3 regions of the Bradyrhizobium genosp. A genome follow, and region 1 is predicted to be linked to each of the others. Evidence: predicted binding sites of a transcription regulator. Region 1 holds the regulator's gene; each other region holds the start of a gene.
What was found. The regulator PhoB, encoded in region 1, activates phosphate uptake and scavenging genes when phosphate is short. The targets are predictions, from matches to a motif close to TGTCATNNANCTGTCAT.
Positions count from the first base shown of each region.

Region 2: ACP2YP_RS18100 (RNA degradosome polyphosphate kinase) is a predicted target of PhoB. The motif match lies at 1,909-1,925, and genes of this name have one in related genera.
Region 3: phnF (phosphonate metabolism transcriptional regulator PhnF) is a predicted target of PhoB. The motif match lies at 3,906-3,922, and genes of this name have one in related genera.

Region 1 covers NZ_CP188196.1:8,122,877-8,129,877, forward strand. Annotated here, with positions in the region: gene argF (ornithine carbamoyltransferase) at 1-900, opposite strand, end outside; gene ACP2YP_RS38105 (aspartate aminotransferase family protein) at 900-2,102, opposite strand; gene ACP2YP_RS38110 (GcrA family cell cycle regulator) at 2,555-3,067, shown strand; gene phoB (phosphate regulon transcriptional regulator PhoB) at 3,303-4,010, opposite strand; gene phoU (phosphate signaling complex protein PhoU) at 4,048-4,764, opposite strand; gene pstB (phosphate ABC transporter ATP-binding protein PstB) at 4,776-5,597, opposite strand; gene pstA (phosphate ABC transporter permease PstA) at 5,594-6,439, opposite strand; gene pstC (phosphate ABC transporter permease subunit PstC) at 6,441-7,001, opposite strand, start outside.
Region 2 covers NZ_CP188196.1:3,928,518-3,935,518, reverse strand. Annotated here, with positions in the region: gene purM (phosphoribosylformylglycinamidine cyclo-ligase) at 1-390, opposite strand, end outside; gene ACP2YP_RS18110 (CDP-alcohol phosphatidyltransferase family protein) at 545-1,087, shown strand; gene ACP2YP_RS18105 (chromosomal replication initiator DnaA) at 1,180-1,857, shown strand; gene ACP2YP_RS18100 (RNA degradosome polyphosphate kinase) at 1,999-4,191, shown strand; gene ppx (exopolyphosphatase) at 4,207-5,709, shown strand; gene ACP2YP_RS18090 (TerC family protein) at 5,760-6,620, opposite strand; gene ndk (nucleoside-diphosphate kinase) at 6,664-7,001, opposite strand, start outside.
Region 3 covers NZ_CP188196.1:7,914,488-7,921,488, forward strand. Annotated here, with positions in the region: gene phnK (phosphonate C-P lyase system protein PhnK) at 1-766, opposite strand, end outside; gene ACP2YP_RS37090 (alpha-D-ribose 1-methylphosphonate 5-phosphate C-P-lyase PhnJ) at 759-1,655, opposite strand; gene ACP2YP_RS37095 (carbon-phosphorus lyase complex subunit PhnI) at 1,652-2,767, opposite strand; gene phnH (phosphonate C-P lyase system protein PhnH) at 2,772-3,380, opposite strand; gene phnG (phosphonate C-P lyase system protein PhnG) at 3,385-3,798, opposite strand; gene phnF (phosphonate metabolism transcriptional regulator PhnF) at 3,957-4,685, shown strand; gene phnE (phosphonate ABC transporter, permease protein PhnE) at 4,847-5,596, opposite strand; gene phnE (phosphonate ABC transporter, permease protein PhnE) at 5,689-6,573, opposite strand; gene phnD (phosphonate ABC transporter substrate-binding protein) at 6,644-7,001, opposite strand, start outside.

The DNA.
Region 1 (7,001 bases):
GGCCAAAATGCCTTTCTGCGCATGCAGGCGGTTTTCGGCCTCGTCGAACACGACCGATTGCGGGCCGTCGATCACCTCGTCGGTGACCTCCTCGCCGCGATGGGCGGGCAGGCAGTGCATGAACAGCGCGTCGGACTTGGCCAACGACATCAGCTTCGAATTGACCTGGTAGGGCTTGAGCACGTTGTGGCGGTGCTCGCCTTCCTTATCGCCCATCGACACCCAGGTGTCGGTGACGACGCAATCCGCGCCCTTCACGGCGGCCTCGGGATCGGTGCCGAGCACGATCGGCGCGCCGGTCGCCTTGATGAAGTCGCGCATCACCTTCTTCGGAGCGAGCTCCGGGGGGGTTGCGACATTGAGCTGAAACTTGAAGCGCTCGGCCGCGTGCGCCCAGGACGCCAGCACGTTGTTGTCGTCGCCGGTCCAGGCCACCGTCTTGCCCTCGATCGGGCCGCGATGTTCCTCAAAGGTCAGGAGGTCGGCCATCACCTGGCAGGGATGCGAGCGCCGCGTCAGGCCGTTGATGACGGGCACGGTCGCGTACGCTGCGAGCTCAAGCAGCGCCTCATGATTGAGAATGCGGATCATGATGGCGTCGACATAGCGCGACAGCACACGCGCGGTATCGGCAATGGTTTCGCCGCGGCCGAGCTGCATCTCGGCGCCGGTGAGCATGATGGGCTCGCCGCCGAGCTGGCGCATGGCGACATCGAACGACACCCGCGTGCGGGTCGACGGGCGCTCAAAGATCATCGCCAGCGTCTTGCCTTCGAGCGGCCTGACCGGCTGATGCGCCTTCTGCTTCGCCTTCATGGCGGAGGAGGCCGCGAGCATGTTCTTGAGCTCCGACAGCGGGAGCTCGCTGATATCCAGGAAGTGTTTTGGCGTCTTGCTCATCAGCTTGCCGCCCGCTTGTTACCGGACAGCGCAGTGCAGGCGCGTTCGAGCCGGCCGATGCTGTCCTCGATCTCCGCCTCGGTCACGATCAAGGGCGGCAGGAAGCGCACGACATTGTCGCCGGCACCGACGGTGAGCAGTTTTTCGTTGCGCAGCGCCGTAACCAGGTCACCCGACGGCACCACGGCCTTGATGCCGATCAAGAGCCCCTCGCCGCGAACTTCACTGACGACATCGGGATGGCGGTCGATCACGGAAGCGAGCTTCTGCTTGAGCAGCAGCGACATCTTCTGCACGTGGTCGAAGAAGCCGGGCTCGAGCATGACGTCGAGCACCGCGTTCGCAGCCGAGATCGCCAGCGGGTTGCCGCCGAAGGTGGAGCCGTGCGAGCCGGGCCCCATGCCGGAGGCCGCATCCGCAGTCGCCAGCACCGCGCCGATCGGGAAGCCCCCGCCGAGCGCCTTCGCCAGTGACATCACGTCAGGCGTGACGCCGGTGCGCCGATGAGCGAAGAGATCGCCGGTGCGGCCCATACCGGTCTGCACCTCGTCGAAGGCGAGCAGCAGGCCCTTCTCGTCGCAGAGCTGGCGCAACGCCCGCAGGAAAGAAGGCGTCGCCGAACGCACGCCACCCTCGCCCTGGATCGGCTCGATCAGGATACCGGCGGTCTGCGGACCGATCGCCTTCTTCACGGCCTCGATGTCGCCATGCGGAATCTGGTCGAAGCCATCCATCGGCGGACCAAAGCCTTCGAGATATTTTGCAGATCCCGTCGCAGCCAGCGTTGCCAGCGTGCGGCCGTGGAAAGCGCCTTCGAAGGTGATGATGCGGTAGCGCTCCGGATGACCCTTGGAGAAGTGATGATGGCGGACCAGCTTGATCACACCCTCCAGCGCTTCGGCGCCGGAATTGCAGAAGAATACGAAGTCGGCAAAACTCTCGTTGCAGAGCCGGTTCGCGAGCTTCTCGCCGTCCGGACTCTGGAACAGGTTCGACATGTGCCAGAGCTTGGTCGCCTGCTCCTGCAGCGCCTTGACCAGCGCGGGATGGGCATGGCCGAGCGCGTTCACCGCCACGCCCGACGTGAAATCGAGATAGCGATCGCCATTGGTTGCGATCAACCAGACGCCTTCACCACGCTCAAAACCAATGTCGGCCCTGGCGAAAACGGGGAGCAAATGCGGTGCTGCGCTGTTAGCCATGATGATCTCTTTGGATGTTTCGGACGGCCTGAACGTGCGTTGCGCAGCGCATCATTGGTCCGGAAAACGAAACGTGCCGCCTTTTAAGGGCGGCACGCACGACTATCTTATGCTTGGCACCACGGGTGTCAATGCCGCCCGGAAAGCCCCACGAAATGCTGATTCCGTAGTCTTGCGGTGCCAGATTTGCGGGGTTTTGGCCACGGAACATGTGGAAGCGAGTCGGCGGACTCTTGCGCGTGAGTCACGCCATATTGTAGCGTTTGGCTTGTCAGATACGACATCTCGTGCAGCGGTTCTGATCCTCTAAGTCCTCATGTACCGGCGTAAACGTTCGGGCGTCTCATTGCGCCCGGCGAGCCTTAAGGGATTCTGACGGCACGGGTTTTTCGAGGCTTAGGCATTCGTCGTGCGGCCCCAGGATGGCAGGCGCCGGCGAAGGAAAGGGTGCAATGACGGTTTTGACCTGGTCGGATGATCGCGTCGAGCAACTGAAAAAGCTCTGGGAGGCCGGACTTTCGGCCAGCCAGATCGCGGCAGAGCTCGGTAATGTCACCCGCAATGCCGTGATCGGCAAGGTGCACAGGCTTGGCCTCTCCGGCCGCGCCAAGAGTCCGTCTTCGGCAGCTCCGCGGCCGCGCAAGGCGCGCCCAGCGCAGCACATGATGCGGGTGAGCAGGCCTATGGCACGCGGCAATACCGCGCTGGCGCAGGCCTTCGAGGTCGAGGTCGAGGCCGAGCCGGTCACCTACGACAACGTGGTGCCGATGAGCCAGCGGCTGTCGCTGCTCGAATTGAACGAGGCGACCTGCCACTGGCCGGTCGGCGATCCCTCGAGCCCGGATTTCTTCTTCTGCGGCGGCAAGGCGCTCTCCGGGCTGCCCTATTGCGCCCAGCACTCGCGGGTGGCGTATCAGCCGGCAGCGGATCGCCGGCGTGCGCCGGCGAAGCCGAGCCCGCGCTGAGGTTCAGCGCGCGACGAGTCAACAAAGTTTGGTGTCGTCCCGGCCTAGTGCGCAATTGCGCACGGGGGCCGGGACCCATTCTCCGAGAACGCAATTTCTGCGCTAAGGGGTCACTCCAAGTCCCGCCCACCACGTCCACCTGTGGCTATGGGTCCCGGCCCCCCGCGCGCAATTGCGCAACTAGGCCGGGACGACATTGGAGTCTGTGGCCGCAGCTCAAATCAAACTGCCAGCCCTACGTCTGCTCGGCCTTTGCAAAGCGATCATCGAGCGCATACCCCGCGCCGCGGACGGTGCGGATCGGGTCCTGCTCGCGACCGAGATTGAGCAGCTTGCGCAGGCGACCGATATGCACGTCGACGGTGCGCTCGTCGATATAGATGTCGCGGCCCCAGACGCTATCGAGCAGCTGCTCGCGCGAGAACACGCGGCCGGGGTGCTCCAGGAAGAACTCCAGCAGGCGATATTCTGTCGGGCCGAGATCGATCGGCCGGCCGGAGCGCGCCACGCGGCGCTTTTCGCGGTCGAGCTCGATGTCGCCGAAAGCCAACACGGTAGCGAGCCGCTCGGGGCTTGCGCGCCGGAGCAGACCTTTCACGCGCGCCAGGAGCTCAGGCACCGAGAACGGCTTGACGATGTAATCGTCGGCGCCAGTCGCAAGGCCCCGCACCCGCTCGCTCTCCTCGCCGCGCGCGGTGAGCATGATGATCGGCAGCTGCTTGGTGTCGGACCGCGCACGAAGCCGCCGGCACAGCTCGATGCCTGATAGTCCCGGCAGCATCCAGTCGAGCACGATCAGATCGGGGATGTGCTCCTTGAGGCGGGTGTCGGCGTCGTCGCCGCGCATCACCGTCTCGACGTCATAGCCGTCGCCTTCGAGGTTGTAGCGAAGCAGCTCGGTCAGAGCTTCCTCGTCTTCAACCACCATAATGCGTGCGCCCATGGTGTCGTGGCTCCTTGCGTGTTCAGGTATCGTGAAATCAGGTGTTCGGGACCGGCGCGGCGAACGTCGTCATGTCGCCCTTCGGTCGCTTGTCGGTGATGGCCTGGCCTTCGATCATGTAGAACACGGTCTCGGCAATGTTGGTGGCGTGGTCGCCGATCCGCTCGATGTTCTTGGCGCAGAACATCAGATGGATGCAGAACGAGATGTTGCGCGGATCCTCCATCATATAGGTGAGGAGCTCGCGGAACAGCGAGGTGCAGATGGCGTCGACTTCCTCGTCGCCCTTCCACACCGCCATCGCCGCCGGCAGGTCATGCGCCGCATAGGCGTCCAGCACCGACTTGACCTGCTGCTGCACGAGGTCGGTCATGTGCTCGAGGCCGCGGAACAGTTTCAGCGGATGGAAATCCGTCTCCAGCGCCGCGACGCGCTTGCCCATGTTCTTGGCGAGGTCGCCGATGCGCTCGAGATCGGTCGCGACCCGCATGGCGCCGACGATTTCGCGCAAGTCCACCGCCATCGGCTGGCGGCGGGCGATGGTGAGCACGGCGTGCTCCTCAATCTTCTTCTGGAGGGCGTCGATGTCGGCGTCGGTGGCGACGACGCGCTGGCCGAGCGCGACGTCGCGGCGGATCAGCGCGTCGACGGAATCGACGATCATGCGCTCGGCGAGGCCGCCCATTTCCGCCACCGACCGGGTGAGCTCCTGGAGGTCGGTGTCGAAGGCCTTTGCGGTATGTTCAGAACCCATATCCAGTCTCCTCAGCCGAACCGGCCGGTAATGTAATCCTGCGTGCGTCGGTCGGTCGGCGACGTGAAGATCTTGCTGGTGTCGTCGAACTCGATCAGCTCGCCGAGATACATGAAGGCGGTCTTGTCGGAGACGCGGGCCGCCTGCTGCATGTTGTGGGTCACGATCGCGATCGTGTAGTTCTCGGACAGCTCCTGGATCAGCTCCTCGACCTTCGCAGTCGAGATCGGATCGAGCGCCGAGCAGGGCTCGTCGAACAGGATCACCTCGGGCCGCACCGCGACGGTGCGGGCGATGCAGAGGCGCTGCTGCTGGCCGCCGGAAAGCGACAGGCCGGAAGCGTTGAGCTTGTCCTTGACCTCGTTCCACAGCGCGCCGCCGCGCAGCGCCTTCTCGACGCGGTCGTCCATCTCCGACTTCGAGATCTTCTCATAGAGACGGATGCCGAAGGCGATATTCTCGTAGATCGTCATCGGGAACGGCGTCGGCTTCTGGAACACCATGCCGACGCGGGCGCGCAGCAAATTGAGGTCGAGCTTGGGGTCGAGGATGTTGGTCTGGTCGAGCATCAGCTGACCGGTGACGCGCTGACCCGGATAGAGGTCGTACATCCGGTTGAAGATGCGCAGCAGGGTCGACTTGCCGCAGCCCGACGGGCCGATGAACGCCGTGACGCGGTTGGCGCCGAGCACCAGATTGATGTTCTTCAGCGCGTGGTGCTCGCCGTAATAGAAGTTGAGGTTGCGCACCGTCACCTTGGCGGGCGCTTCCGGCAGCATGGGCGCCTGCGGCAGACCACCGGCAGCGCTCATCGATACGGAAAGATCACTCATTTTGCGGTCCTCTCGGCGCCAAGAATGCGAGCGCCAATGTTCAGGGCAAGCACGGTCAGGGTAATCAGCAGCGCGCCGCTCCAGGCGAGCTGCTTCCAGTAGACGTAGGGGCTCTGGACGAAGTTGTTGATGGTGACCGGCAAGTTCGCCATCGTCTTGTTCAGGCTGAGGCTGAAGAACTGGTTCGACAGCGCGGTGAAGAGCAGCGGCGCGGTTTCGCCGGCGACGCGGGCGGTAGCGAGCAGCACGCCGGTGATGAGACCGGAGCGCGCGGCACGGTAGGCGATGCGCTTGATCACCAGCGAGCGCGGCAGGCCGAGCGCAGAAGCCGCCTCGCGCAGCGCGTTCGGCACCAGCAGCAGCATGTCCTCGGTCGTGCGCAGCACCACCGGGATCACGATGACGGCGAGCGCGAGCGAGCCTGCGATTGCCGAGAAGCCGCGCATCGGCACCACCACCGCGCCGTAGATGAACAGGCCGATGATGATCGAGGGCGCCGAGAGCAGAATGTCGTTGATGAAGCGGATCACCGAGGTCAGCTTGTCGTTGCGGCCGTACTCGGCGAGATAGGTGCCGGCGAACATGCCGAGCGGCGCGCCGATGCCGACGCCGATCGCGGTCATGATCAGCGAGCCGACGATGGCGTTGCGCAGGCCGCCTTCGGTCGAGCCCGGAGGCGGCGTGTCCGCGACGAACAGTTCGAGGTTGAGGCCGGCGATGCCGTTGTAAAGCAGCGTGATCAGGATCAGCGCGAGCCAGGTGACGCCGAAGGCGGCGGCACCGAAGCAAAGCCCGCGGATCAGGATGTCCTTGCGGCGGCGGCGTGCGTAAATCGGGTTCATGCTAGTTCCCCGCCTTCTTTTCCAGCCGCATCAGCATCAGCCGGGCGCCGGCGAGCACGAAAAACGTCAGCACGAACAGCAGCAGGCCGAGCAGGATCAGGCCGGACTGGTGCAGGCCGTCACTCTCGGCGAATTCGGATGCGATCGCCGCCGAGATCGTGGTGCCCGGCGCGAAGATCGATGACGAGATGCGGAACGAGTTGCCGATGATGAAGGTCACCGCCATGGTCTCGCCGAGCGCGCGACCCAGCCCCAGCATGACGCCGCCGATGATGCCGACGCGGGTGTAGGGGATCACCACGCTGCGGACGACTTCCCAGGTGGTGCAGCCGACGCCGTAGGCGGCCTCTTTCAGCACCGGCGGCACCGTCTTGAACACGTCGACCGAGATCGAGGTGATGAAGGGCAGCACCATGATGGCGAGGATCAGCGCGGCGTTGAACAGGCTGAGATAGGACGGCGGACCTGCGAAGATCGCGCCGAGCACAGGGACGCCGTCAAAAATCTTGATCATGAAGGGCTGGAAGTTGTTGGCCAGGAACGGACCCAACACGAAGAAGCC
Region 2 (7,001 bases), 4.2 Mb from region 1:
GTCGGCGACGCCGGCGACGATCGCCGCCGTTGCCTCCGGGTCGAGCCTGCCGCAGGCAAAATAGTCGAGAAAGAACAGCGGCTCGGCGCCCTGCACCACGAGGTCGTTGACGCTCATGGCAACGAGGTCGATGCCGATCCCGCCATGCAGGCCGGTCTCGATCGCGATCTTGACCTTGGTGCCGACGCCGTCGGTGGCCGCGACCAGGACGGGATCCTTGAAGCCGGCCGCCTTGAGGTCGAACAGGCCGCCGAATCCACCGATCTCGGCGTCGGCGCCGGGCCGTGCGGTGGCGCGTACCATCGGCTTGATCAGGTCGACCAGGCGGTTGCCCGCGTCGATATCGACGCCTGAATCGGCGTAAGTGAGGCCGTTTTTGCGGTCGGTCATGCCCGATTTCCAGTGGGTTTGCGGCTGGTTACGTCGAATTCCGGGGACGCGCAATGGCAAGCGTGGCGGCCCACCCTATAGTATGTAGATATCAACCGGTTCAGCCTCCAAACGGGCCGGATTCGAGGTCAGGCCGGGTGCCGGGAAGCGCCGCGTGAGTATTCCGAACATCATTACGCTGGGCCGCATCATGCTGGTCCCGATCATCGTCTGGGCCATCGTGTCGAGCCAAATGGAGGTCGCGTTCGCCGTCTTCCTGGTCGCCGGCATCAGCGACGCCGTCGACGGCTTCCTGGCCAAGCGGTTCAACATGGCGAGCGAGCTCGGCGCCCTGCTCGATCCGCTCGCCGACAAGGCCCTGCTGGTCTCGATTTACCTGTCGCTCGGCATCTGGGGCGACATCCCGCGCTGGATCGTGATCCTGGTGGTGTCGCGCGACATCATGATCGTCACCGCCGTGATCGTGTCCTGGCTGTTCGACAAGCCGGTCGAGATGAAGCCGTCGAAAGTATCCAAGCTAAACACAGCAGCTCAGGTCGCCTACGCGGCCCTGGTGCTGGCCGCGCTTGCCTTCGGCTTCCAGGCGGCGCCCTATGATATGATCCTGATGGGCTTGGTCACGGTGTTCACGCTCTCTTCGGTGTCACTCTATCTCGTCGAGTGGCTACGGCACATGAGCACGATCGACGGCAAATGAGCTGGGATACGGCCCCGCAAAAGGCCAACTCCCGCCCGATATGCCGAATCTCATCAAGCAAAGCCGGCGCGCCGGCACGGAGCAAAGCAAGCGTGGCAGGCCGCGTTCATCCCCGACAATTGGCGTTTTCGCTTCCGCACGCGGAGAGCCTCAGCCGGGACAATTTTCTCGAAGGCCCCGCCAATGCTGCCGGGCTCGCCCTGATCGACGGCTGGCCGGAATGGCCGAACCGGGTCATGTCGCTCGCCGGCCCCGAAGGCTCAGGCAAGAGCCATCTCGCCGCGATCTGGGCCGAGGAGGCCGGCGCCCGCTCCACTTCGGCCAATGCGTTGACCGCAGCCAGCGTCCCCGGCGCGCTCGCGACCGGCGCGCTGGTGGTCGAGGATCTCAAGGCCGGGGATTTTGACGAGCGCGCCCTCTTCCATCTGATGAACCTCGCCCGCGAGGACGACGCCTATGTGCTGTTCACCGGACGCGAGGCACCGGCGGCGGTGGAGGTCGAGCTCCGCGACCTCCGCTCCCGGCTTCGAACGATTCCCGTGATTTCACTCGCGCCGCCGGACGACCAGCTGTTCCGCGGCCTGATCGTCAAGTTCTGCGCCGACCGCCAGCTCTCGGTGGACGAAAGCGTGGTAAGCTACCTCGCGACCCGGCTGGAGCGATCGTCGGCCGCGGCCCGGCGCGCTGTGGAACTACTCGACGGCGAGGCGCTGCGGCTCGGCCGCCCCGTCACCCGGGCGCTCGCGGCCGAGCTGCTCCGGGACGCCTGACCGCCGAATCCCCTTAGCGCCGCTTGACGCGGCGCGGCGGCGGAACATCAATGTCATCGAAACGTCATCGCGCTAACACATGCTCCGGCCGGTTTTGCGCATAAGTCGCAAATTGGGGCGAACTGGATGGACCGACTTCTCATGGACTCCGCGCAAGCTGTTGAAACGAAAGAGAAAGCCACGGAAGCTGAGGCCCTGCCGGCGATTGCCTCGAGCCCTGAGCGATTCATCAATCGCGAGCTCTCCTGGCTGCATTTCAACCGCCGCGTCCTGGAGGAATCGGTCAACGCCAGCCACCCCGTGCTGGAGCGGGTGCGATTCCTGTCGATTTCCGCAAATAACCTCGACGAGTTCTTCATGGTCCGCGTCGCCGGCATCAAGGCGCAGATCCGCGAGGGCATCGCTGAACGCGCCCCCGATGGCCTGACGCCGTCCGAGCAGCTCGCGCTGATCAACCGAACCGTCTCCAAGCTCGCCTCCGACCAGCAGGCGATCTGGGCTGATTTGCGTGGCACGCTCGCCGACGTCGGCATCGTGCTGGTCGACGGCAAAGAGGTCACCAAGGCGGAGCGGACCTGGCTCGAGGATTATTTCCTCAACAACGTGTTCCCGCTGCTGACACCATTGGCGATTGATCCGGCCCACCCGTTTCCGTTCATCCCGAGCCTCGGCTTCACCATCGCGCTTCAGCTCACGCGTGCCATCGACGGCAAGCAGATGAACGCGTTGATCCGCATGCCCGGCAAGATCGACCGCTTCATTCGCCTGCCGGGCGACGGCAAGGTGGTGCGCCTGATCTCGCTGGAGCAGGTGACCGGCCTTTTCATCAATCGCCTGTTCCCCGGCTACAGTCTCCACGGCCAGGGCTCCTTCCGCATCATCCGCGACTCCGAGCTCGAAATCGAGGAAGAGGCCGAAGACCTCGTCCGCCTGTTCGAGACCGCGCTGAAGCGCCGCCGCCGCGGATCGGTGATCCGGCTCGAGATCGACGCCAAGATGCCGGAGCAGCTGCGCAGCTTCGTGCAGCACGCGCTCTCGGCGGCCGACGACGAGGTGTTCCTGGTCGACGGCGTGCTCGCCATGAACGAGCTGTCGCAGCTCACCCGTCTCGACCGGCCCGATCTCGAATTCACCCCTTACGTGCCGCGCCATCCCGAGCGCGTGCGCGAGCATGGCGGCGACATCTTTGCCGCGATCCGGCAGAAGGACCTGGTCGTCCATCACCCCTACGAATCCTTCGACGTGGTCGTGCAGTTCCTGCAACAGGCCGCGCGCGATCCTGACGTCGTCGCGATCAAGCAGACGCTCTATCGCACCTCCAACAACTCGCCGATCGTGCGCGCACTGGCCGAAGCGGCCGAAGCCGGCAAGTCCGTCACCGCGCTGATCGAATTGAAGGCGCGCTTCGACGAAGAAGCCAACATCCGCTGGGCGCGCGACCTCGAACGCGCCGGTGTGCAGGTCGTCTACGGCTTCCTCGAGCTGAAGACGCACGCAAAACTCTCGATGGTGGTGCGCCGCGAGGGCGGCAGCCTCACCACTTACGTCCATACCGGCACCGGCAACTATCATCCGGTCACCGCGCGTATTTATACGGACCTCTCCTACTTCACCTCGGAACCGACCATCGGCCGCGACGCCGCGCGCGTATTCAACTTCATCACCGGCTACGCGGCGCCGAGCGATCTGGAAAAGATGGCGGTGTCGCCGCTGACCCTGCGCAAGCGCATCATCGAGCACATCCAGGGCGAGACCGAGCACGCGCGTCACGGCAAGCCCGGCGCGGTCTGGATGAAGATGAATGCGCTGGTCGACCCCGATATCATCGACGCGCTCTACGAGGCGTCACAGGCGGGCGTGCAGGTCGAGCTCGTGGTCCGCGGTATCTGCTGCCTGCGCCCCGGCATTCCCGGCCTGTCGGAGAACATCCGCGTCAAGTCGATCATCGGACGCTTCCTGGAGCACGGCCGAATCTACTGCTTCGGCATGGGCCAGGGCCTGCCGAGCGCGAAAGCGGCTGTGTATATCTCGTCGGCCGACATGATGCCGCGCAACCTCGACCGCCGCGTCGAGGTGCTGTGTCCGCTGCAAAATCCCACGGTGCATCAGCAGGTTCTCGAACAGATCATGGTCGCGAATCTGAAGGACAATGAGCAGAGTTGGCAATTGTTGCCGGACGGGTCCTCAACGCGTATGAAGACCGCGAAGGGCGAGGAGCCTTTCAACGTGCACAATTACTTCATGACAAATCCGAGTCTGTCTGGCCGTGGAAAGTCGCTCAAGGAATCCTCGCCGCGCCGTCTCACGCGCCGAAACGAACGCCATCAGTCCTGACCGGAGAGCTTTGCCGTGAAACGCCCGCGCAAGCGTGGCGCTAGCGTCGCGGTCATCGACATCGGCTCCAACTCGGTTCGTCTCGTCGTCTACGAGGCGCTGGCGCGGAGCCTGATTCCGATCTTCAACGAGAAGACGCTGTGCGGCCTCGGGCGTGAGGTGCAGAGCACGGGTCTGCTCGCGCCCGACGCCGTCGACAAGGCGCTGACCTCGCTGAAGCGCTTCCGCGCGCTGTGCCGCGTGATGCAGGTCGGCCGCGTGTTTGCGATTGCGACCGCGGCCTGCCGCGACGCTTCCAACGGCCCCGACTTCATCGCGAAAGCCGAGCGCATCTGCGCCGTGAAGATCGAGATCCTGTCCGGACCGCGCGAGGCGAAGCTGTCGGCACTCGGCGTGATCTCCGGCATTCACCGCCCCGACGGCATCGTCGGCGATCTCGGCGGCGGCTCGCTCGAGCTGATCGACGTGCGCGGGAACAGCGTGCGCAGCGGCGTGACGCTGCCGCTCGGAGGTCTCGCACTGCAGGACCTCGCGCACAAATCGCTGAAGCGCGCCGACCGCATCGTGCGCGAGGCGATCGACGAGGTGCCGCAGCTCGCCGCCGGCCGCGCCCGCACCTTCTACGCCGTCGGCGGCACCTGGCGCGCGCTCGCCCGCATCCACATCATCCAGAGCGGCTATCCGCTCCAGGTGATGCACGGCTATTCGATTCCCGCGACCGAGGCGCTCGATTTTGCCCGCCGCCTGCGGCGCCTCGCCGCCGTCGACATGCTCGCCGACATCGAGGTCGTCGCCGATGCGCGGCGCCCTCTCCTTACCTACGCAGCGCTGGTGCTCGAGCACATCATCCGGGTCGCAAAACCGAAGACCATCGTGTTCTCGACCTTCGGTGTGCGCGAGGGGCTGCTGCACGAGAAGCTGCCCGAGGCCGAGCGCAACAAGGACGGTCTGATCTGCGCCGCCGAAGAGCTGAACCAGCTGTTGTCACGCTCGGCCAAGCACGCCCGCGAGCTGATGACCTGGACCGATCGTCTGGCGCGCGTGGTGAAGTTGCGCGAGACCGAGGAAGATCGCCGTCTGCGCCACACCGCCTGTCTTCTGTCCGACATCGGCTGGCGCGTCCATCCCGACCATCGCGGCGAGCAGACGCTGAGCCTCGTGGTCAACGCGAATTTCGGCGCGATCGACCACCGCGAGCGCGCCTTCGTCGGACTGTCCGTGTTTTATCGCTATGCCGGCTTGAGCGAAGAGAACCAGCCGCCGCTGACGATGCAGGAATTGCTGACACCGGCGCAGCTCGAACGCGCCCGCCTCCTTGGCGCGGCATTCCGTGTCGCGCATCTGATCTCGGCGGCACGTCCTGGCGTGCTGTCCGCCACGCATTTCCGCAGTCAGGGGCGCAATCTGATGCTGGTGTTCGAACACCGGCTCGGCGATCTCGTCGCCGACCGTGTCGGCAGCCGCTTCAAGCAGTTCGCCCGCCTGATCGGGCGCAGCGGATCGATCGTGCGGCGCTAGTTCACCTCCCCCAGCGGGGAGAAGTGAAAGCACCTCTTCCTCGCAAGAGTTTATTCCACCGAGACCTTGGCGTGTTGCTCGGAGGCTTCGAGCGCGGCCTTGCTCAGGCTGCGCCGGCGCCAGATCGAGCCGACCAGCAGCACGACGACGACACCGAGCGCGGCGCAGAGATATTCGGCGCCTCCGCCCCCATGGGCGAATTGCGGCGGGATGTGCAGAGCGCCGAGCATGTTGTCCAGCGAGGCGCCGAACGGACCTTCGGATAGCAAGTGCAGCTTCGGCACGATGCCGGGATCGGTCGCGATCACCTCACCCGCGATCCAGCCGAGCAGCGCAGCGCCAGCCCAGACCAGGATCGGCAGCTTCGACAGCAGCGCCATGATCAGCGCTGCGCCGGCGACGATCAGGGGCACGCTGATGGCCAGGCCGAGCACCAGGAGCGGCACGCTGCCACTGGCGGCCGCGGCGACCGCAATGACGTTGTCGAGGCTCATGACGATGTCGGCGACGACGACGATCTGCACTGCTTGCCACAGATGCGAGGCCGACTCGACGCCGTCCTCGTCCTCGTTCTCCGGCACCAGCAGCTTTGCCGCGATCACGATCAGCGCGAGGCCGCCGACCAGCTTGAGGTACGGCAGCGCCATCAGGCTCGCGACGATGCCGGTGAAGATGATTCGCAGCAGCACGGCGGCGCCGGCGCCGAGCACCATGCCCCACAGCCGATGCCGCGGCTTCAGGCCGCGGCAGGCAAGCGCGATCACCAGCGCGTTGTCGCCGGACAAAAGGATGTTGATCCAGATGATCTTGCCGACCGCAATCCAGAAGGTCGGCTCGGCCATCTCATTGCGGAACTGGGTGAAGAATGCCTCGATCGTGGCGGGATCGAAGATCTGCCAGAGCCAGTTCACAATCAGTCCTTTCGCCCCGTCGACTTAACTCATCGGCTGAAGCTCAGCCGACGATCTCGTTGCCCGAGAAGAACTGCGCGATTTCGATCGCGGCGGTCTCCGGGGCGTCCGAGCCGTGGGCGGAGTTCTCGCCGATCGACTTTGCGTAGAGCTTGCGGATGGTGCCCTCGGCCGCCTTGGACGGATCGGTCGCACCCATGGCGTCGCGGTACTTGGCGACGGCGTTCTCGCCTTCCAGCACCTGGACGACGACCGGGCCGGAGGTCATGAACTCGACAAGCTCGCCGAAGAACGGGCGGGCCTTGTGGACGGCATAGAACATCTCGGCCTGTTCCTTGGTCATGCGGATGCGCTTCTGCGCGACGATGCGCAGGCCCGCCT
Region 3 (7,001 bases), 210 kb from region 1:
GGGTATAGGGCTCGCGCGGATCGTCCAGCACCTGGTCGGTGAGCCCGGTCTCGATGACGCGGCCACCCTTCATCACCATCACGCGATGCGACAGCAGGCGCGCGACCGCGAGATCGTGGGTGACGATGACGACGGCGAGATGCAATTCGGCGACGAGATTGCGCAGGAGGTCGAGCAGGCGGGCCTGGACTGAAACATCGAGCCCGCCGGTCGGCTCGTCCATGAACACCAGCCGCGGCCCGGTGACGAGGTTGCGCGCGATCTGGAGGCGCTGGCGCATGCCGCCCGAATAGGTGCGCGGCGCGTCGTCAATGCGCGCGACGTCGATCTCGACCCGCGTAAGCCAGTCGGAAGCAGTCTCGCGAATGCGGCCGTAATGGTTCCAGCCCACCGCCATCAAGCGCTCGCCGACATTGGCGCCGGCCGAAACGGCCATGCGCAGGCCCTGCGCCGGGTCCTGGTGCACGAAACCCCAATCGGTACGGAACAGCAGGCGCCGCTCGGCCTCGCCAAGCGCAGCGAGATCGCGGGTGACGCCGTCGCGCATCCGGTAGGACACCTGCCCGCCGCTCGCAGCGAGCTGGCCCGACAGCAGTTGCAACAGCGTCGACTTGCCGGAGCCGGACTCGCCGACGATCGCCAGCACCTCGCCGGGATAGAGCGAGAATGACACGTCACGGCAAGCGGCGATGCGGCCGTAGGACTTGCTGAGGCTTTCGGCGACCAGCAGCGGCTGATCGGTTTCGAGCAGATCCGGATCAGCCATTTGCTCCTCCCTGCGCCTTGTCCTTGTAGGGCGCAGCACTTAGGGCACCGTGATGGCCGGCGGCCTGACGTCCCTCGCAGTAGTCGGTGTCCGAGCAGACGAACATGCGGCTGCCCTTGTCGTCGGTGACGATCTCGTCGAGGTAGGAATTTTCGGCGCCGCACAGCGCGCAAGGCGCGTTGAAACGATATGGCTCGAACGGGTGGTCCTCGAAATCGAGCGACACCACCTTTGTATAGGGCGGGATCGCATAGATGCGCTTCTCGCGGCCGGCGCCGAACAATTGCAGCGCCGGGCAATTGTCCATCTTGGGATTGTCGAATTTCGGCGTCGGCGACGGATCCATCACGTAGCGCGCGTTCACCTTGACCGGATAGGCGTAGGCGGTCGCGATGTGACCGAAGCGGGCAATGTCCTCGTAGAGTTTTACGTGCATCAGGCCGTATTCGGCGAGTGCATGCATGCGCCGCGTCTCGGTCTCGCGTGGCTCGAGGAAGCGTAAGGGTTCCGGGATCGGCACCTGATAGACCAGCACCTGGTTTGCGTGCAGCGACGTCTCGGGAATGCGATGACGGGTCTGGATCACGGTCGCCTCGTCCGTCGACGTCGTGGTCGCGACGCCGGCGGTCTTGGCGAAGAATTTGCGGATCGAGATTGCGTTGGTGGTGTCGTCGGAACCCTGGTCGATCACCTTCAGCACGTCCTGCGGTCCCAGGATCGCGGCGGTCACCTGCACACCGCCGGTGCCCCAACCATAGGGCATCGGCATTTCGCGGCTGGCGAATGGTACCTGATATCCGGGGATCGCGATCGCCTTCAGGATCGCGCGGCGGATCATCCGCTTGGTCTGCTCGTCGAGATAGGCGAAATTGTAGGCGGGCGCGTTCATTCCGCGGCCTCCTTCATGGCATCGGGCGCATTGGCCTCGCTCGAGGCTTCGGCAAATTCCTTGCGCAGCTTGCGCAGCAGGCCGAGCTCGGACTGGAAGTCGACATAGTGCGGCAGCTTGAGATGCTCGACGAAGCCGGTCGCCTGGACGTTGTCCGAATGTGACATGATGAATTCTTCATCTTGCGCCGGGGCTCCCACCTCTTCACCGAGCTCGCGGGCACGGAGCGCGCGGTCGACCAGTGCCATCGACATGGTCTTGCGCTCGCTCTGGCCGAAGGCAAGGCCGTAACCGCGGGTGAAGCACGGCGCTTCCGTCGCCGAGCCCTTGAACTGGTTGACCATCTGGCACTCCGTCAGCTCGATCGAGCCCAGCGGCACAGCAAAGCCGACGTCTTCGGCAACGAACTCCACCTCGACCTCGCCGAAGCGGATCTCGCCGGCGAAGGGATGGTTGCGGCCGTAGCCGCGCTGGGTGGAGTAGCCCATCGCCAGCAGGAAGCCTTCATCGCCGCGCGCGAGATTCTGCAGGCGCAAATCGCGGTCCGCAGGAAAGTTCAGCGGCTCGCGGGTGATATCGCCGACGCTGGCACCGTCTTCGGCTTGCGGCGAGGTCTCGATCAGCCCGTCGCGGCCCAGGATGTCGGTCACGCGCGGCGTCGGCGCCGTCGAGGCTTCGGCCACAGCCGGCGCTTCCGGCATAAGGCCTTCGGCCAGCGAGGGATCGAGCAGGCGGTGGGTGTAGTCGAAGGTGGGTCCAAGGATCTGGCCGCCGGGAATGTCCTTGAAGGTCGAGGACACCCGCCGCTGCACCCGCATGGCGCCGGTGTCGACCGGCTCGCTGGCGCCGAAACGCGGCAAGGTGGCGCGGAAGGCGCGGACCAGGAAAATCGCCTCGATCAAATCGCCGCGCGCCTGCTTGATCGCCAGCGCCGCGAGCTCACGGTCATAGAGCGAACCTTCGCTCATGACGCGGTCGACGGCGAGCCCAAGCTGTTCCGAGATCTGGTCAAGCGAGACTTCCGCAACACTTTGGTCCCCACGCCGCGCGTTGGCGAGCAGGCGATGAGCGTTCTCGATGGCGCGTTCGCCGCCTTTGACTGCGACATACATGCCTCTAGCCTCCCTTGCTCATGACGCGGGTGGTGCGCGGGATCGCAACCACGGAATCATCGGCGACCAGAACCACGTCGATGCCACGCGGAAACAGCGTCTCGTTGAAACTTAAGCGCTCGAACAGATCGAACGGTTTGATCGACGCCTGCAGCGTCGCGGTTCCGTCGATGCCGGGGCCGCGCAGCTCGAAGCTGCGGCCTGCGTCCAGGCTGTCGACCTGAATGATCACCGTGGTCGAACGGTCAGGATATTCGTTGGTGCCGAGCGCGAAGCGCTCGAGCGAGGGCAGCGCGCCGCCGTCGCTGATCAGCGCAAAGGCCGCGATGGAGGGATCCTGGATCACCGGCGCGCTGGTGTGGAACTTCAGCCATTTCAGGACGTCGGAGCTTTCCGACATCCGCGCATCGAGCCAGAGCGGCGTGTCGTGGTCGAACAGCGTCAGCGCGATCGCGGCGGTGCCGCGCATCATCGTAGCGGGCGCTCCCGCCATCGGCACGATACGCTGGACCGAGCCCGGACGGGCCATCGCGTCCATGACCGAGCGAAAAGTCGATTGCGCCGACAACACCTTGTCGACGAACCCCGGCGGCAGTTCCGCAATCGTGGTCATGGCCTCACCCCTCACCGCGCACCATGGTGTAGAAATCAACCTTCGTCGCAGCGGTCTCTTCCGCCGTCTGCTTGCGCCGAATCATAAGCTCCTCACGCAACGGCGCGATAACGTCGCGCTCCACGAGCCCGCCAAAATCGCGCGACTGCGCCAGCGCGTCGCATAGCGCGATCAACCGCGCCTTCTCGCCATCGCGCCCGAGCGTGTAGCCGAAGCCGACCTCGCCGCTCGCAAGCCGCACCGCGGCGCGCGACACCGTTGCTTCGCCGAGATTGAACGGCGCGCCGTCGCCGCCGACCCGGCCGCGCAACATCACCAGGCCGTTCTCCGGCGCGCGCAAATCCTGATGGCCGGGCAAGGGGATCGCGCGGAGGCGGGCGGCGATCTCGCCTGCCTCCGCGTGCGCCAGCACGGCCATGGCGGCCTGGCGCTGGGCTTGTTGAGTGTTGTGCTGGGTCACCGAATCTACCGACCTTGCCGAATTCAAGTTGTCTATGATACTAGACAACTTGATACGGAAACGCCATGACTGTTTCGTGACAAACCTGTGATTTTCGGGCTAGGCTGGCCGCCGACATGAGCATGCAGGACACCGCCTCATCAGGCGTCGCGCTGTGGCGCCTCGTTGCCGATGGCATCGAGCGCGGCATCGCCGACGGCCGTTTTGCCGCCGGCGACAAGTTGCCGGGCGAGATGGAGATCGCCGAAACCTATCGCGTCAATCGCCACACGGTGCGGCGCGCGCTGGCGGCCCTTGCCGAACGCGGCATCGTGCGCGCCGAGCGCGGCAGTGGAACCTATGTCGAGGCGCAGAAGCTCGCCTATCCGCTGCGTTCGCGCACGCGCTTCTCCGAGATCGTCGGCGCCGAAGGCCGCGAGCCGCATGGCCGGTTGATCGAGGCGTCCGATGATGTCGCGACCCGCGACCTCGCGCGCGAGCTGGGCTTGAAGGTCGGCGCGCCGCTGGTGCGGATCGAGGCCATTCGCCTCGCCGACCGCACGCCGATCTGCGTCTCCACCACCTGGCTGTCGGCGGAACTGTTTCCGGGCGCGGGCGAGGTGTTTGCCGCGACGCGCTCGATGACAAAGCTGCTCGAGCATTACGGCGTCCGCGACTACCGCCGCGGCGCCACCCGGATCACCGCCGGCATCGTCGACGCCACCGACGCCGCGCGGCTCGACCTGCCGCTGGGGCGGCCGATCCTGGTGGTCGATGCGACGGACCTCGATCTCGAGGGCAAGCCGCTGGTGACCAAGCACTCGCGCTTTGCGGCGGAACGGGTGGAGTTTTTGGTGGAGCCGTAGGGGGAGCTGCCTGATCTCCCTCGCCCCGTTCTTACGGGGAGAGGGTTGGGGTGAGGGGCTGTTTCCACGATCACGGTGAGAGCTAGTTTCGCGGAGAGTCCCCCTCACCCGCCGCGCTGCGCGCGTCGGCCTCTCCCCGCACGCGGGGAGAGGCGAAGAAGCTACGCCACAGCCCTTCGCCCGATGATCGCGAACCGCAGCTTGCCCGAGATGAAATCGATCGCGGCGACCGCGACCAGGATCATCAGGATCAGGAACGACACCTTCTGCCATTCCAGCACACGGATCTGCTCGGCGAGCTGGAGGCCGATGCCGCCGGCGCCGACGATGCCGATGATGGTGGCCGAGCGGGTGTTGGACTCGATGAAATAGAGCACCTGGCCGGCGATCACAGGCAGCACCTGGGGCATTAGGCCAAACCGGATTTCGTGCAGCGTGCTGCCGCCGGAGGCGCGGATGCCTTCGACCTCCTTCTGGTCTGCGCCTTCGATCGCCTCGGAGAACAGTTTGCCGAAGGCGCCGAAATCCGACACCGCGATGGCGAGCACGCCGGCAAACGGCCCGAGCCCGACGACGTTGATCCACACCAGCGCCCAGATCAGCGTGTCGACGCCGCGGATCGAATCGAGGAAGCGGCGCACGGGGAAGCGGAGAATATTCGGCACGATATTACGCGCGGCGAGCAGGCTGACCGGCAGCGCCAGCAGCGCGGCCAGCGTGGTGCCGAGCAGAGCGATCGAGAGCGTCTCGCCCAGCGCCTTCAGATAGAGCGGCAGCGACGAGCCGGGATCGGGCGGGATCATCATCATGCTGATCCAGCCGAGCTGGCTCAGTCCGGAGATCAGGCGCGCAGGCGAGAAATCGAGATCGACCAGGCCGAACACGAAGATCGCCAGCGCCGCGACGAGCATCAAGGGCGTCGCCAGCCGCGACGACGCCGGGCGGTTGAAGACATCGGGATAGCGCGCGCGGATTTCCGCGGTATTCACTTCCGGCGGCTTGCTCACGTCCGCGCCTCCTTGCCGAACAGGCGGCCGCGCACCCAGCCGGTCGTAATGTCGATCAGGAAGACCGCGACGATGATCGTCACGAGGATCGCGCTGACGTCGGAGTAGTAGAATTTTCGGATCGCGACGATCAGTTCCTGCCCGATGCCGCCGGCGCCGACGAAGCCCATCACCGAGGCCTCGCGCACGTTGATCTCGAAGCGCAGGAGCGCGTAGCTGGCATAGCCCGCCGAGACCTGCGGCAGGATCGCAAAGCGCATGCAGGCGACCCAGCTCGCGCCAGTGGAGCGGATGCCCTCGACCGGCTTCATATCGGCATTCTCGACGATCTCCGAGAACAGCTTTCCGAGCGCGCCGGTGGAGTGGATCGCGATTGCGAGCACGCCAGCCATCGGCCCCAGGCCGAAGGCGATCACGAAGATCAGCGCAAAGACGATGCCGGGCACCGTGCGGGCGAACTCGAGCAGGCGCCGCACCGTGAAGCGCAGCCAGGGCGCGGGCGAGGTGTTTTCAGCGGCGAAGAAATTGAGCGCGAAGGCAAGGACCGCGCCGGTCAGCGTGCCGACATAGCTGATGAGCAGCGTCTCGCCGAGTAGCTTCAGCCATTTGTGCCAGCCCCAGAACCACTCGCCGACATTGGTCCAAACCCGCTGGCCGCTGTCGAGCGTGAGGATGCGGTCGAAATAGCTGATGAAATTGCCGAAATAAGTGAAGAAGGTGCGCAGGTTAACCTCGGCGCCGATCGAGGCCACGATTAGCGCGGCGATGAACAGCGCGGCGCCTGCCAGAAGCCGCAAACGCTTGCGCGCGACTGCCTTGCGGTAAGCGATGTTCAGCGCCGCAAGCTGCGGCTCGGGAAGGATCGAAACGGCGAGGGTCATGTCTTCGATAGTCCATCAAGAAAAAGAGCCGGGTCCAGCGACCCGGCTCCAGTACGTCGTCCTGACGAGGTCAGGTCGCCTTCTTGCGCAGAGCGTCGACGAACTTTATCAGCTCGATGGTCTTGTTGTAGTCGTCGTTGGCGATCGGCTCCCACGGCTTGTTCTTGCCGTCGGAGAGCTTCTTGAACGCCTCGGGGTCTTTCTGCGCCGCATCGAGGAAGGCCTTCTTGATCGCGGCCTTCATGTCGTCGGGCAGATCGCTGAGATAGGCGTAGGGCGAATTGATGATGAGGTCGGACTTCACGATGATCCGGAAGTCTTCCTTCTTCATCACGGTGCCGTCGGTCGACTTCACCATGCCCTTGTTGAGCATGCGGGTCAGGTTGGAATCGTCGTCGGCGTTCCACCAGTTGGCGGCGACGTCGACG